DNA from 2 places in the Marinomonas sp. genome. Region 2 is predicted to be linked to the other one. Evidence: predicted binding sites of a transcription regulator. Region 2 holds the regulator's gene; the other holds the start of a gene.

Region 1 (7,034 bases), 960 kb from region 2:
AATGGCGGACCACTAGCGTTCGTTTCAGTAAAAATATTTTGCCCTGCGGAATTCAGTCCGGTTGGGTTAATAAATCCAGCGATATTAATCGCACCAACTTGCTGAGCATCGGCATTACCACTTTTACGCACAGATACAATACCATCTTCAGCAATCATAATTTCAATCGCATCAGGGTCTATCTGAATACCAGGTTGTACGACCAATCCACCAGATGTAGAAAGCTGCCCCTGACTATTTAACTGAAGGCTGCCATCACGAGTATAGCCAATCGTTCCGTCTGGCTGTAAAACCTGTAGAAAACCTTTACCTTGGATAGCAATATCAAGTTGCCTATCCGTCATATTGTAGTCACCATTGGAAAAGTCTTTTTGCGAAGCCCCTACTTTCACACCAGTACCTAATTGTAAGCCAGATGGTAGCTCAGCATTTTGTGCACTCAAACCGCCAGGTGCCCGTACTGTTTTATACATTAGATCTTCAAATACAGCCCTATCTTTCTTAAACGCTGTTGTTGATACGTTTGCCAAGTTGTTGGCTACGACGTTTAACTGCTTATCCATCGCACTTAAACCGGTTTTACTGACCCACAATGCTGAATTCATAAAAGCCTCTTTTAAATTCCGTTATTCTTTACTTAAATATTAGTTGTGCTTAAGACTGGCGCTGCAATATTCGAGCTGAAGAATCCGCATTATTTCGAATGGTATCCATCATCTTGACATTCATTTCAAAGCGACGAGCAAGGTTCATAATATGCGTCATTTCTTCCACCGCATTAACATTACTCCCTTCGATAAACCCGCTTGCTAGCTGTACATTTGGGTCAGCATTAAGCGGCTGGCCGTCACGCGTATGAATCAGTCCGTCTTCTTGTTTGCGTAAATTTTGTTTATCCGGATTAACCAGCTTTATCTGATTAATCACTGCGACTTCGTTATTTGCCCCACCTTGAGGAATAATAGAAATTGAGCCATCAGCTGTGATACTAATGCTATCCAGAGGCGGCAAAAAAATCGGCCCAGCCACTCCAGCAATAGGCAATCCTCGTCCTGTTACCAGCTGCCCTGCGGCATTAATCTGCAAATCTCCCGCTCGGGTGTAGGCTTCTTGCCCCTTCTCATCATATACAGCAATAAAACCATCTCCATTGACAGCAACGTCCAGATTGCGATCTGTTTGTATCATGTCGCCTTGTGTATAGCGTGTAGCTGGATTTTCTGTCATAGCATAAACACGGCTAGGGTAATAATCACCGTACACCTGCATTGAGCGAGCTTGTTCAAAGTCAGAACGAAAGCCTGTTGTACTGACATTTGCAAGATTGTTAGCGTGTATCGTTTGAGCATTCATGGTTTGCACACCACCACTCATTGCCAAATATAAAGCCTTATCCACTACGACTCTCCCAGAAAAATTCGCGTTACTGCAATAACTACTATCAAGAATCGTACCAACTTAAAAAACTGGTAAAAAAAAGCCGAAACAGCTAAGCTGTTTCGGCATTAAATCTTCTCTCTCCAGAAAATTAGCGTAAATTTATAATCGTTTGAGTGACCGTATTTTCGGTTTCTAATGTTTTACTATTTGCTTGATAATTCCGCTGCGCCTCAATAAGGGCAACCAATTCAGCGGTTAGATCAACGTTTGATTCTTCTAATGCCCCACCTTGAATTCGTCCCAATGTACCGCTGTTTGGACGACCAATATCCGCAGGACCTGAACCTTTACTAGCAAGCCAACCGGTGTGACCATTAGGAATAAGACCGTCGGTACTATCAAAGGTTGCCAGAGCAATCTGGCCAAGAGTTGCCGTTTGTTGGTTAGAATAGGTTGCCACTAACAAACCATCCTCATCAAAAGAAACCCCTTGAAGTTCGCCCGCCGAAAAACCATCTTGGTCAAATGTATCGGTATTTTCTAGAGCAAACCGGGTTGATCCAAACAAGTCTAAAGGCGTCACTTTTCCGCGGTTAGATGGATCAATCCCTGTAATTTCCAAATTGATTGGCTGAGGGACATCATAAGGAGGCAAACCTCTATAAGTACCGCGTAAGTTACCCGCAGCATCAAACCCTACCGACGTATTCTCTTTCAAAAAGCGCGTTTCATTACCAGTCAATGGATCTGTATAACTTTCTTTACCATCCAAGGTAACACGCAACTCATAATCATTATTTTCACCTTGCTTAATGAAGTAATAACCTAATGTATGAGTTCCACCCAAAGAGTCATAAACTGTTCGAGTATTACCATAGTTATAAGAATCAACATTCAAAGGGTCGAATGCCTCACGTGCAACGGAGCTGTTATCTCGTATCTCAGCAGTCGCAAGCGTTGAAGTAATAGCCACACCACCCAATGTACCGTTAACCGTTAGAGGTGTTTGTGTCATTGCCGCAATATCTGCCGCACCAGGCTTAGCCGCGCCAAGGTAAAGAAGCTGATTTGGCTGTTCAAGAACACCGTCACCATTATAATCCACACCACCTTCAGCAGTGTTATAAGTGGCGTAAGTCTCTCCCATAAATGGAACACCAGCATCATCTTTTAAATTTCCATCCACAGTGACATGAACTTGATAGGTATTTGGCAACTCACTTTTAGCGTAATAGTAGGTCACAACATGACTTCTACCATTCGCATCAACAACACCTTGTGTTTGAGTGTAATTGTACGAATCAGGGTTAGTCGGATCAAAATCAACACTAATGAAAGGTGGCACATCTTTACTATCTGAGTCCAAATTCACTTTCAATTCCATGGAAGTGGTTGCCTCAGGCGCAATTCGATCCGTTGGAATTTTTAAGTTTTCTAAGTTCCCTCCAACGACATTATCTACCGCATTAAAGCCTTGAACATTACTCCCCGTATTAGTAACCAAGAACCCCTTCTCATCCAGTTTAAAGTTGCCCGCTCTTGTGTAAATCTGAGCAACGCCAGCGTCTAATACAAAAAAACCCGATCCATCAACCGCCAAATCAAGGTTATTATCGGTGTAAGAGAGGTTACCTGGAGCAAACTCTTGAGAAACCTTACTAACACTCACACCCGAGCCAATACTGTTACCACTTCCGGCACCTAGAACACTTGTGTTGTAGAGATCATCAAACTCAATACGTGACTTTTTAAAGCCCGTAGTGTCGGCGTTGGCAATGTTATTACCGGTAACACTTAAATAATCGGCAGACGCTTTAATGCCAGATAGTGCAGTATTGAATCCCATAATATTCTCCAATCACCCTAATATTTCTAATTCATTCGTAAGTTTGATTTTACCGTGGTTTTCCACATTCAAAACTGTGCCATTTTCACCATTTATGGTGACACCTTGAATTCGCGTTGGAAGCTGCGTATTCATAGCCGACACTTCACCTTTATCATTGGTTGAAGAGGCGGCAAAACGATATTCACCAGACGGCAAAGTATTTCCGTCATCATCTAGCTTGTCCCATTTGTACTCACCGGAGCTAAGCATGGCAGTACGAACAAGACGGTTATCTGCATCGTATATTTTCAATGTTGCTGACTGTGAGTTTTCTGGTATCACGGTTCTCAATTGAACCTCTTCCAAACTATCAGTCACCTTCGCCTTATTGCCGTCCATCAAAATAGACTTACCCACTAAAGTTGAAGCACTGAGTGCTTGATTAGAAGTAAGTGAGGTCGCCATATTCTCTAGCTGATCCGAAATGCTAGTTAGCCTCTCAAGAGAGCTAAACTGAGACATTTGTGCCACCATGTCATTAGTGTCCTGGGGCGCCGTTGGATCTTGTCCCTTAAGTTGCTCAATATAGAGCTTTAAAAAAACATTTTGATCCGCTAACGCAGCCTCATCTTTTTTCACCTCAGGCTTTTCAATACCCGCCTTCGATTTAGCCGCTTCGGTTCCATACTGGGAGATTAACCCACCAAGACCTTTGGAATCAGATATATTTGCCATCTGTCAGCTCCTATGACTGCCCAAGTGTGAGCATTTTCTGCATCATACTCTTGGCTGAGTTCATAATTTCTACGTTCGTCTGAAAAGATCGAGAAGCTGACATCATATCGGCCATCTCTTCCATCGGGTTTACGTTCGGATAAAACACATACCCATCTTCGTTTGCCATTGGGTGATCTGGTTCATATCTTGGTTGCAAAGGGGCATCAGATTCCACGATACCATCTACCTTTACACCAATACCCGCACCACTGTTATCTGCCGTTGCGTTATTCCAACCATATTGACGCATACTGTCGTTCATCATTTTTGAAAACACAGGCTTACGCGCACGATAAGTCTGATCTGCTGAACTAGCAGCACTATCAACGTTCGCCATGTTGCTCGCAATCGTATTTAAACGAACAGTTTGAGCACTCATTGCTGATCCAGATATGGTAAAAATATTACTCAATGACATCGTTATTAATTCCCAGCAAGTGCTTTTTTCATACCATTAATTTTTCGATCCAAGAACATAAAGCTCGTATCAAACTGTAATGAGTTCTGTGCAAATTCAGCTTGCTCTCTCTGCATATCAACCGTATTACCATCTAGAGATGGCTGATTAGCATTTCGATACAACAAACCATCAGGCTCACCCGCAACCCCTTCAGCTGAAATATGACGAGAGTTCGTGCCTGTAAGTTGCAACCTTTTTTGCTCATTACTTATATGAGAATCAAACGAAATATCTCTTGCCTTAAAATTTGGTGTATCGGCATTCGCAATATTGTTTGCAAGAACAGCCGCTCTCGCGCTTCTAAACTCCAGCGTTTTGTCGTGTCCAGCAAATGCACTTGCAAAAGATATAGCCATTTAAGCCCCAGTTAAAAAATTATTAATCTATACAGCAAACATAAAGCAATTATGATGCCAAAAAATAAAACCAATACTTTTCAATAAGTTAACTATAAATAAAATACAAACGGCAAAAAGCGGCAATATCAAAGATAGAACACCAGAGACAAAAAAGCCTGCCTAACACAGTTAGACAGGCTTTAAACAACAATCAAAACTAGACGGGTCTATTGTTTATAAAGTTTTAGCTTTATAAACAATACCGGGATGACATTGAACTATTTCAAAGTAGTCAGATAAACCGCTCAGAGCTTCAGAACCACCAAGAAATAAATACCCACCAGGCTTTAAAGAAGCATGCATTCTTTTCAAAATATCTAATTTAAGATCAACAGTAAAATAAATCAGTACATTTCGACAAAAGATCACATCAAATTTACCCAACATGGAAAACGGTTCTATTAGGTTTAAGTGCTTAAATTCTACGCGAGAACTAAGACTCGGTTTAATTTTCCAAGTTAAGTCATTTATTTTATCAAAGTAACGGCGCTGCAAATCCGCACCCAGACCACGAGCAATAGCCAAGCTGTCGTACTCACCCTGCTTAGCATGCTGAAGGATATTGGTACAAATATCTGTTGCGACTATTTTTTCACCAGCCTTTAAAACACCAGGCCGAGAAGACTTAAAATCCTCTATCACCATGCTTATAGAATAAGGCTCTTGGCCAGTTGATGACGCCGCAGACCAGATTCTTAAAGGGGCCGCAGTCATTTCTGGCAATACTTTGTCTTTTAAAATTGCAAAAGGATGAGTATCTCTGAACCAAAGAGTCTCATTCGTCGTCATCGCATTAATGACTTCTTCTTTTAACTTAGATCCACCCAATCGCTCCAAGGCGTCAACCAACTGTTCAATCTTGGAAAAACCTTCTCTCTCCAAGATTTTTCCTAAACGACTGGCGACCAAATATTGTTTATTGTCACTCAGCGAGATCCCACATACTTTCTGCAGGTAGTCTCTGAACCTGATATAGCCATTAGGTGTAATTGCATTTGTACTACTGAGCATCAAAACTCCATAAGTGACAGGTTCAAATTAATAGGACTCTACACAAAGAGCTCAAACATTACTCAGATTGTACTTGCACTGTTTCTATTGCTAATCGAGCGAGTTCGTCAGGTTGAAACTTCGCCAAAAAGCCATCTGCTCCCACTTTTTTAACCATAGCCTCGTTAAATACACCACTCAAAGAGGTATGAAGAAGGATAAACAGATCCTGCAAACGGCTATCGTTACGAATCGCGGTCGTTAGCGTATAGCCATCCATTTCAGGCATCTCGATATCCGAAATAACCATGGAAAATTCCTTAGTCACATCCTTACCTTCCGCAACCATATTTTGAAGATAAGTAAGCGCTTCACGGCCATCATTTAAAACTGTCGTAGCAAAGCCAACTTGTTCCATACAACGCTTGATCTGTTTACGTGCAACGGAAGAATCACCCACAATGAGTATATGATGTTTCTGAGCATTTTCTGTCACGCCTGCATTAACGATACCATCAGAAATATCTTGACGCGTAGGAGCAACCTCAGAAAGGATCTGTTCCACATCAATAATTTCCACCATTTCTTTATCGACCTGACATACAGCCGTCAGGTAGTTATCATTCGACAAACCTTTTGGCGGCGGCTGAATATCACTCCAATTCATATTTACAATGCGCTCAACTCCGCGCACTAAAAAACCCTGAATTCGACGATTGTATTCAGTAATAATAACAAAGCACTGACTAATGTTTTCTATTGGACTTGCGCCTGTTGCCAAACCCAAATCCAAAATAGGAATGGTACCACCACGAATGTGAGCACCCCCTCTAACCACTGGAGAACTATGAGGCATAGTGGTTAATTTAGGACACTGCAACACCTCTTTCACTTTAAAGACATTGATGCCGTAAATTTGCTTACCATTTAAGCGAAACAACAACAATTCAAGTCGGTTTTCTCCTACGAGCTATGTACGTTGGTTAACAGTATCCAAAACTCCAGCCATAAACGCCTCCAAAATGTGTAAACATTATACTGAGGTATTACCTCAAAATTGTTAAAATGCATCATCCAATGATAAAGTGAATTCAAATATTTTACTAACTATCTTATTTATAACGTAATAATAAACAAAGAGAACGAATCATGCGAATCATAAGGCTAAGCATAGCCTTCATTTGTCTCCAAACAGGCTTAA
Region 2 (7,034 bases):
TAGCAGAACTAACACATAAATTTTCCAATGAAGCGATCGTCTCCTCAAAAAAATACAATATTGATGTTGGATTGGGTTGGAAAGGACATCCCTTTTATTTTGATAGGCAGTCAGTGTCTGGACATATTGATTTCTCTGCTGAAGATGGCAATTTTAATAAAGTAGATGAATTACCTGCATTCTTAAAAGCATTGGGAATCTTTAATATTGGTGCGTTGAATCGACGTTTGTTACTAGATTTTTCTGATGTGTATGAGCCTGGATTGACATACGATGAATTTAATGGGCGGCTTTCATTGAGCCAAGGGATTTTAACTACCACTTCGCCAATTACTATCAATGCCCCTTCTGCAGAGCTTGTCGTGGCTGGAGAAGCCGACATTGTAAATGAAACTTTGAATGAAAAGCTAACGGCTACTTTTCAGTTGTCCGGAACGCTTCCTTTGGCCGGTTTGCTTTGGGGGACTCCTCAATTGGCTGGCTTGCTATACATCACCGATAAATTAATTGGTGATCAACTTTCAAAAGTCACCAGTGTTCAATATAAAGTGCAAGGTTCTTTTAATGACCCTGTTATGACCCCGATTCGTTATAAGCCATTAGAGAAAAAAGATTGATGAATTCTTTGTGTGTTGCTGCGATTCAGTTAACGAGTACTAAGAATTGGCGTGAAAATCTAGCTCAAGTTAAAGAGCTTGTTGGGTTGGCTGTAAGTGACGGCGCCAAGTTAGTGGTGTTGCCTGAGAATGTGTTTTTGTTTAATGGCAAAGGCATGAGAAGGTTGGCTGAATCAAATGATCAAGTGTTTTTGTTAAATGAAATATCTAATTTGGCTATGAAGTACTCTATTTATCTTGTTGTTGGTTCTCATCCGTCATTGTTGAGACCAAGTGGTGATGTGGTTGCTAATGGTCGTGTTAGGCAAACATGTTGGGCGGTTGGGCCGGATGGTACTTTTATTGAACGTTATGACAAAATTCATCTGTTTGATGTAACTGTTAATGATAAGGCGGCATCCTATAAAGAGTCTGACGTTATTGAGCCGGGTGAGTTGGCTTTAAAAGTTATTGATGTGGATGGTTTTAAAGTTGGTTTAAGTATTTGTTATGACTTACGTTTTCCAGAGCTCTACCGTGAGCTAACTAGATTGGGTGCTGAAGTGTTGCTGGTGCCGGCAGCGTTTACTTATGTTACAGGAAAAGCTCATTGGGACGTTCTTTTGTCTGCGCGTGCTATTGAAAATCAATGTTATGTGCTGGGAATTGGTCAGTGTGGTTGGCATAACGAAACTAGACAAACCTATGGCCACAGTGTTTTGTATGCTCCCACTGGAGAGCATTTGGCTAATTTGCAAGAAGATCCCGGGTATTTTGTTCTTACTATCACAAAGTCTGCTTTAAATGATTGTCGACAAAAAATGCCTTGTTTTTCACATCGTAGAATTACATAAAAAACCTAGCTTACATGTTTAGCTAGGTTTTTTAGATGGATAAATGTCGTCTTGTTTAACGTTATTCTTTTAAGCCGAGACGCTTTTCTTCTGCCTCGCGTAAGAAGCGGAAAAGCTTTTTGCGGTTTGTGGTGTTTCCTTCTTGAGATACTTCTTTCTGGGATTGACGAATCAGCTGTCTAAGTAACTGAATGTCTTCAACCTGAGGGTTTTCCTCTATATATTCAGATAATACTTCTTTGCTGTTTTCACCAATTAGCATGTCGCGTTTTACTTCAAGCTGATGAAATAGCTTGTTGTAAGCGGCAGAGGTTGAATCGAAAAGCGCAACACGATGTGCTATAGCTTCATGGTCCTCTGTACGCATCACCTTGCCGATGTATTGCAAGTGTCTTCTCATGGCTTCATGTTGTTTGATGCGGCCAGCTTCAACGAATGCCTCGCGTAGTGTGTCAGACATTTCCACTTTTTTAAGCTGATTTTTGCTTAGGCCTAATAGTTTTTTTCCAAGATCTTGCAGGGCTTCCATTTCACGCTTGATCTGGGTTTTGCTCTTAGGGATTTCGTCGTCGTTTTCAAATTGATCAAAGTCTGTCATGGGAACCTATATTAGAAAAATAGTAGCGAGACCTAGGAAGGATAGAAATCCAACCACATCAGTCACGGTAGTCAAAATTACACTGCCTGCTAGGGCAGGGTCGATGCCAATTTTTTTCAGTAAAATCGGCAGAAGTGTACCAGTGGCTGCTGCAAATAGCAGGTTTATTATAATAGCGCCCGCAATGATATAGGCAATCTTGATGTTGTCAAACCAAAGTGCGGTAAGGATGGCTATAACGGTTGCCCAAAGAAGGCCATTGATTAACCCAACAATGAGTTCTCTGTTTAGCAGCCAGCGAGTATTTGTCGAGCCTATTTGATTTAGTGCAATACCGCGAATGACCAGTGTGAGTACTTGTGAGCCAGCGATGCCACCCATGCTTGCTACGATTGGCATGAGTATGGCTAACGCGACAACTTGGTCTAATGTATCTTGGAATAAGCCTATGACATAAGATGCGGTAAAGGCCGTTATTAGGTTTATGCCAAGCCACACAGCGCGTCGTTTGGTGGTTTTCATGATGGGTGAAAAGGTATCTTCGTCATCATCAAGGCCGGCCATGCTTAGCATGGAGTGTTCGGCTTCATCACGGATAACATCGACAACGTCATCGATGGTGATTCGGCCAAGTAGTTTTTTTGTTTTGCTGTCGATAACAGGAGCAGACACCAAATCCATCTTTTCAAAAAGTTGGGCTACTTCGTTAGCTGGAGTGTCTGCATCAATGACAGTGAATTCTGTTTCCATAATATCGCGTACGGTGGCGCTAATATCGGATACTAGTAATTTGGTGAGTGGCAGTGTGCCTAAAAGGCGATCTGAGCGGCTGACAACGAGTAGGCTGTCTGTCATATCTGGTAGTGTTGAGTGTCTGCGTAAATAGCGAAAAACCAGATCAATAGTAATATTCGGACGTATGGTGATGGTGTCCGTGTTCATCAAGCCGCCGGCAGAATCTTCCGAGTAGCTTAGTAGTGCTTCAACTCTTGCTCTATCTTGCGTGGACATTGACGCAAGAACTTCTTTTACGATCTTTTCTGGTAGGTGTTGAAGTAAATCAGCAAGGTCATCGCTTTCAAAATGTTCGGATACGGCGATAAGTCGCTCTGTATCCATGTTTTTCATGAATTGTACGCCAATATCTTCGCTTAGGTATTGAAGTACTTCACCTTCATTTTTGGCTTCAATTAATTCCCAAAGAAGTTTACGTTCTTTGGGAGGGGACGATTCTAATAGTCGAGCAACATCTTGAGCAGGCAAAGCGCCGTTAAGTAGATAACGGATTTGCATTGTGGTACCAGATTCGAGCGATTCGGTGACCGTTTGTAGATGATTAAGGGTGTTTTGCTCTGACATAAGGCCCTTACTCGTCTTCACCAAAACGGTTATTGATTAATTCTATAACCGCCTTAATCGCATCGCTCTCGTCTTCACCATTGGTTTTAACGCGAATTTCTGTGCCTTTTCCTGCTGCAAGCATCATCATGGCCATAATGCTTTTTCCGTCAACATTACGCCCATCTTTTTCAATGGTAATATCGCAAGAGAAGCGAGAGGTGGTTTCAACTAGTTTGCCTGCAGCGCGAGCATGCAAGCCAAGTTTATTTATGATTGTGATGGACTCTTCCTGCATGCTTTTTTCCTATATTAGTGAGTCAAATATATTGAATAATTCTTCATTCGTTTGTGCAGCGCGCAATTTATCCAATGATTCGGGGGATTGAGCTAGTTCTGCTATTTGAGCTAGTGTCGCAAGGTGTTGGTCGCACTCGTGAGGCGGAACAATTAATGCAAATATTAAGTCGACTGCTCTTTTATCGATAGAATCGAAACCAATAGGGTGTTGTAGTGACATAATAACAATAGCGGTATGATTTGCGGATTCTAGGCGACAATGTGGTATGGCGATGCCATTGCCTATGCCTGTACTGCCTAGCTTCTCTCTACCGAGTAATGCGTCATATACCGCTTCGTTGTCACAATGAAGTCGGTTGGACGCGACTTCGGCAATGCTTTCGAGCACACGTTTTTTACTGACGATATCTTGTTTTGCGAGAACGAGTTCCGCTTTTAATAATGATTTCAATGACATGATAAAATGTTTTCCGTTAGATCAGTCGTTTTCGTTCATTGGAAGGAGGGATGTTCATCGCCTCTCGATATTTGGCTACAGTACGTCGAGCAACCTGTATGCCTTGGTCTGCTAAAATAGCAGCTAGTTTGTTATCACTTAACGGTTTTTTTGCTGGCTCATCAGATACAAGCTTTTTAATCATAGCTCGTATTGCTGTAGAAGAACATTCTCCACCAGAGGCAGTATTTACATGGCTTGAGAAAAAATATTTCAGCTCAAAAATACCTTTTGGTGTGTGCATGTATTTCTGTGTTGTTACCCTAGAAATGGTTGATTCATGCATGCCGACTTCTTCGGCAACATCGTGAAGAACCATGGGTTTCATAGCTTCTTCACCTAGTTCGAAGAAATCGATTTGTCGACTTACAATGCAGCTAGCGACTTTCAATAGCGTTTCGTTGCGGCTTTGCAAGCTCTTCATAAACCATTTAGCTTCTTGGAGAGAGGTCTTTATGTAAGTTGCGTCTTCGGCTGTTGCCGCGGTGCTCGCCATTGCAGAGTAGGTTTCATTTATTTTAATGGGCGGTAAAGCGTCATTGTTTAATTCAACTTGCCATACATCATGACGCTTTTTCACGGTGACATCAGGAATAACGTAATCTGTATCGTCGGCATCAATTACTGAGCCTGGGCGTGGATTGAGCTGTTGAATCAAATTGACGACTTCTTTTAATGCTTCGTCCTTTAATTTTGTTTTACGGCTTAACTGAGTAAAGTCTCGATTGCCTAATAGAGGCAGATAATGATCAATGAGATTGTAGGTGCTCTTGTATAGCGGGTGGCTCTGGAATGCTTCTAGTTGCACAAGAAGGCAGTCGCGTAGATCAATTGAGCATACGCCAACAGGATCAAAGTGTTGCAATCTGTGTTGCACAGCGATGACTTCTTCTATGTCTAAATCTTCTAGTTCAGTGCCAAGGGATTCCCAAATGTCATCGGGAGAAATGCTTAGGTAGCCATCAGGTTGAACGCATTCAATGATAGCGTAAGCGATTTCAATATCTCGATCCGACATGTGGGTTAAGTTTAGCTGCCAGATAAGGTGATCTTGGATGCTTTCTGCCGGTGCGTTGCGGCTTTCAAAGTCGCCATCACCTTCATAACTATTATGGTCACTAACTGCGGCCGCTGAGCTTTGGTAAGTGTCATCCCAGTTACTGTCTATTGATAGCTCTTCAGGAATGCTTTCTGTCCACTCTGATTCTACACGTGCTTCTTCGCTATTATCGATGTTTGTGTCTGTCGCACTTTTTGATTCTATGCTAGCGGGGATGTCACTATGTGTTTGTTCGTCGTCGTCAAGCTCAAGTAGTGGATTAGATTCAAGGAACTCATGTATTTCTTGCTTTAAATCCAACGTAGAAAGCTGAAGCAAGCGAATGGCTTGTTGCAGCTGTGGTGTCATGGTCAGTTGTTGGCCGAGCTTTAATTGTAAAGACTGCTTCATGGAGCAACTCTTTCTTCTATTTGAATGAATTGGAACGAGTTATGCATACTACTCCCTTTCTACTGCAATGATAAGGGGTTACAGGCGGAAGTCGTCGCCTAAATAGACCTTTTTTACTTGTTCATTGTTGATGACTGTATTTGCATCTCCAGATGCGATGATGTAGCCATTGCCAACAATGTAAGCTTTATCACAGATGTCTAATGTTTCTCTAACATTGTGATCGGTAATTAGAACACCTATTCCACTTTCTTGGAGGTGTTTAATAATGTGTTTTATGTCTCCGACCGAAATTGGATCTACGCCGGCAAAGGGCTCATCAAGTAGGATGAATTTAGGGTTCATCGCAACCGCTCTTGCGATTTCTACTCTACGTCTTTCTCCGCCTGATAACGCCATGCCAAGGTTAGTACGAATATGGGTGATATGAAATTCTTCTAAGAGTTCTTCAAGTCTTTCTAATTGCATTGCTTTTGTTAGTTTTTTTCGGGTTTCTAAAATGGCTAAGATATTATCTTCAACTGACATTTTACGAAAAATAGAGGCTTCTTGTGGAAGGTAGCCAATGCCTTTTTGGGCTCGGGTATGCATGACATCATTTGTGATGTCTTGCCCATCAATAAATATACCGCCAGCATCGTTCGCAACCATTCCCACTATCATATAAAAACAAGTGGTTTTACCTGCACCATTTGGGCCTAATAAGCCAACAGCCTGGCCAGACTCAACTGAAATAGACACATCTTTTACGACTTGGCGTTTCTTATAGCTTTTTGCTAAGTGTTTTGCTTCTAAAATAGCCATTTATTTTTTGGCCTCAGGCGCTGGTTTGGATTCTGGTGCTTGCGGTTGCAATGTCATGGTTACCCGCCCTGAATCTTTTTTCTCTGCACTGAAGGTTCCATCTTGGATCATATATAGAATGTAATCTGCAGTGATGGAATTTTGCATTCGACTTAAGAAGCCTTTGCCAAAAATTTCCAATTTCGATTCGCTTGTTGAGTAATGGATTTCGTTTCCTTTACTGATCACAATGTTGCCGCTCCAGTCTATTTGTTGACTGAATTTTGCAGGTGTGCCTGTTGCTTCTAAACTGCTGAATTTTCGAGTGTTGGCATCAGTCGATATTTTTAGATATTCGGCGTGGATTTCAATGGATCCTTGTTTAACAAAGACGTTACCTTTATAGATGGCCTCGCCAGAATTTTGATCGAACTGTGCTTCATCAGCTTGGACTTCTAGTGGCTTATTTATGTCATCAGGGAGTGCATAGCTATAATGAGCAAACATAGCTGATGTAACCAATACACTGAAGTTAATGAATTGTTTCATATTTTCCTCGTACAGATCCTGTCATCACGACTTCTTCTGAATTTATGAAGGTTGTAATTTTGTCAGCGGA

The links. Region 2 encodes sigma-54, which starts transcription at its own class of promoters, with help from an activator protein. Its sites were predicted from a motif close to TGGCACNNNNNTTGCTNT; they were not measured.
Region 1: the regulator sigma-54 is predicted to act here: its motif matches at 4,844-4,861, upstream of flgB (flagellar basal body rod protein FlgB).

What each region holds. Positions count from the first base shown of each region.
Region 1 is NZ_OZ245329.1:4,082,195-4,089,228, forward strand. It holds gene flgG (flagellar basal-body rod protein FlgG) at 1-605, opposite strand, end outside; gene flgF (flagellar basal-body rod protein FlgF) at 655-1,398, opposite strand; gene ACO05V_RS19555 (flagellar hook-basal body complex protein) at 1,529-3,226, opposite strand; gene ACO05V_RS19560 (flagellar hook assembly protein FlgD) at 3,239-3,943, opposite strand; gene flgC (flagellar basal body rod protein FlgC) at 3,954-4,403, opposite strand; gene flgB (flagellar basal body rod protein FlgB) at 4,409-4,801, opposite strand; gene ACO05V_RS19575 (CheR family methyltransferase) at 5,018-5,854, opposite strand; partial or broken gene ACO05V_RS19580 (chemotaxis protein CheV) at 5,913-6,842, opposite strand; gene flgA (flagellar basal body P-ring formation chaperone FlgA) at 6,983-7,034, shown strand, end outside.
Region 2 is NZ_OZ245329.1:3,118,273-3,125,306, reverse strand. It holds gene ACO05V_RS14875 (YhdP family protein) at 1-617, shown strand, start outside; gene ACO05V_RS14870 (carbon-nitrogen hydrolase family protein) at 617-1,450, shown strand; gene yjgA (ribosome biogenesis factor YjgA) at 1,512-2,048, opposite strand; gene mgtE (magnesium transporter) at 2,055-3,407, opposite strand; gene ACO05V_RS14855 (HPr family phosphocarrier protein) at 3,415-3,684, opposite strand; gene ptsN (PTS IIA-like nitrogen regulatory protein PtsN) at 3,694-4,143, opposite strand; gene ACO05V_RS14845 (RNA polymerase factor sigma-54) at 4,160-5,632, opposite strand; gene lptB (LPS export ABC transporter ATP-binding protein) at 5,711-6,436, opposite strand; gene lptA (lipopolysaccharide transport periplasmic protein LptA) at 6,437-6,964, opposite strand; gene lptC (LPS export ABC transporter periplasmic protein LptC) at 6,948-7,034, opposite strand, start outside.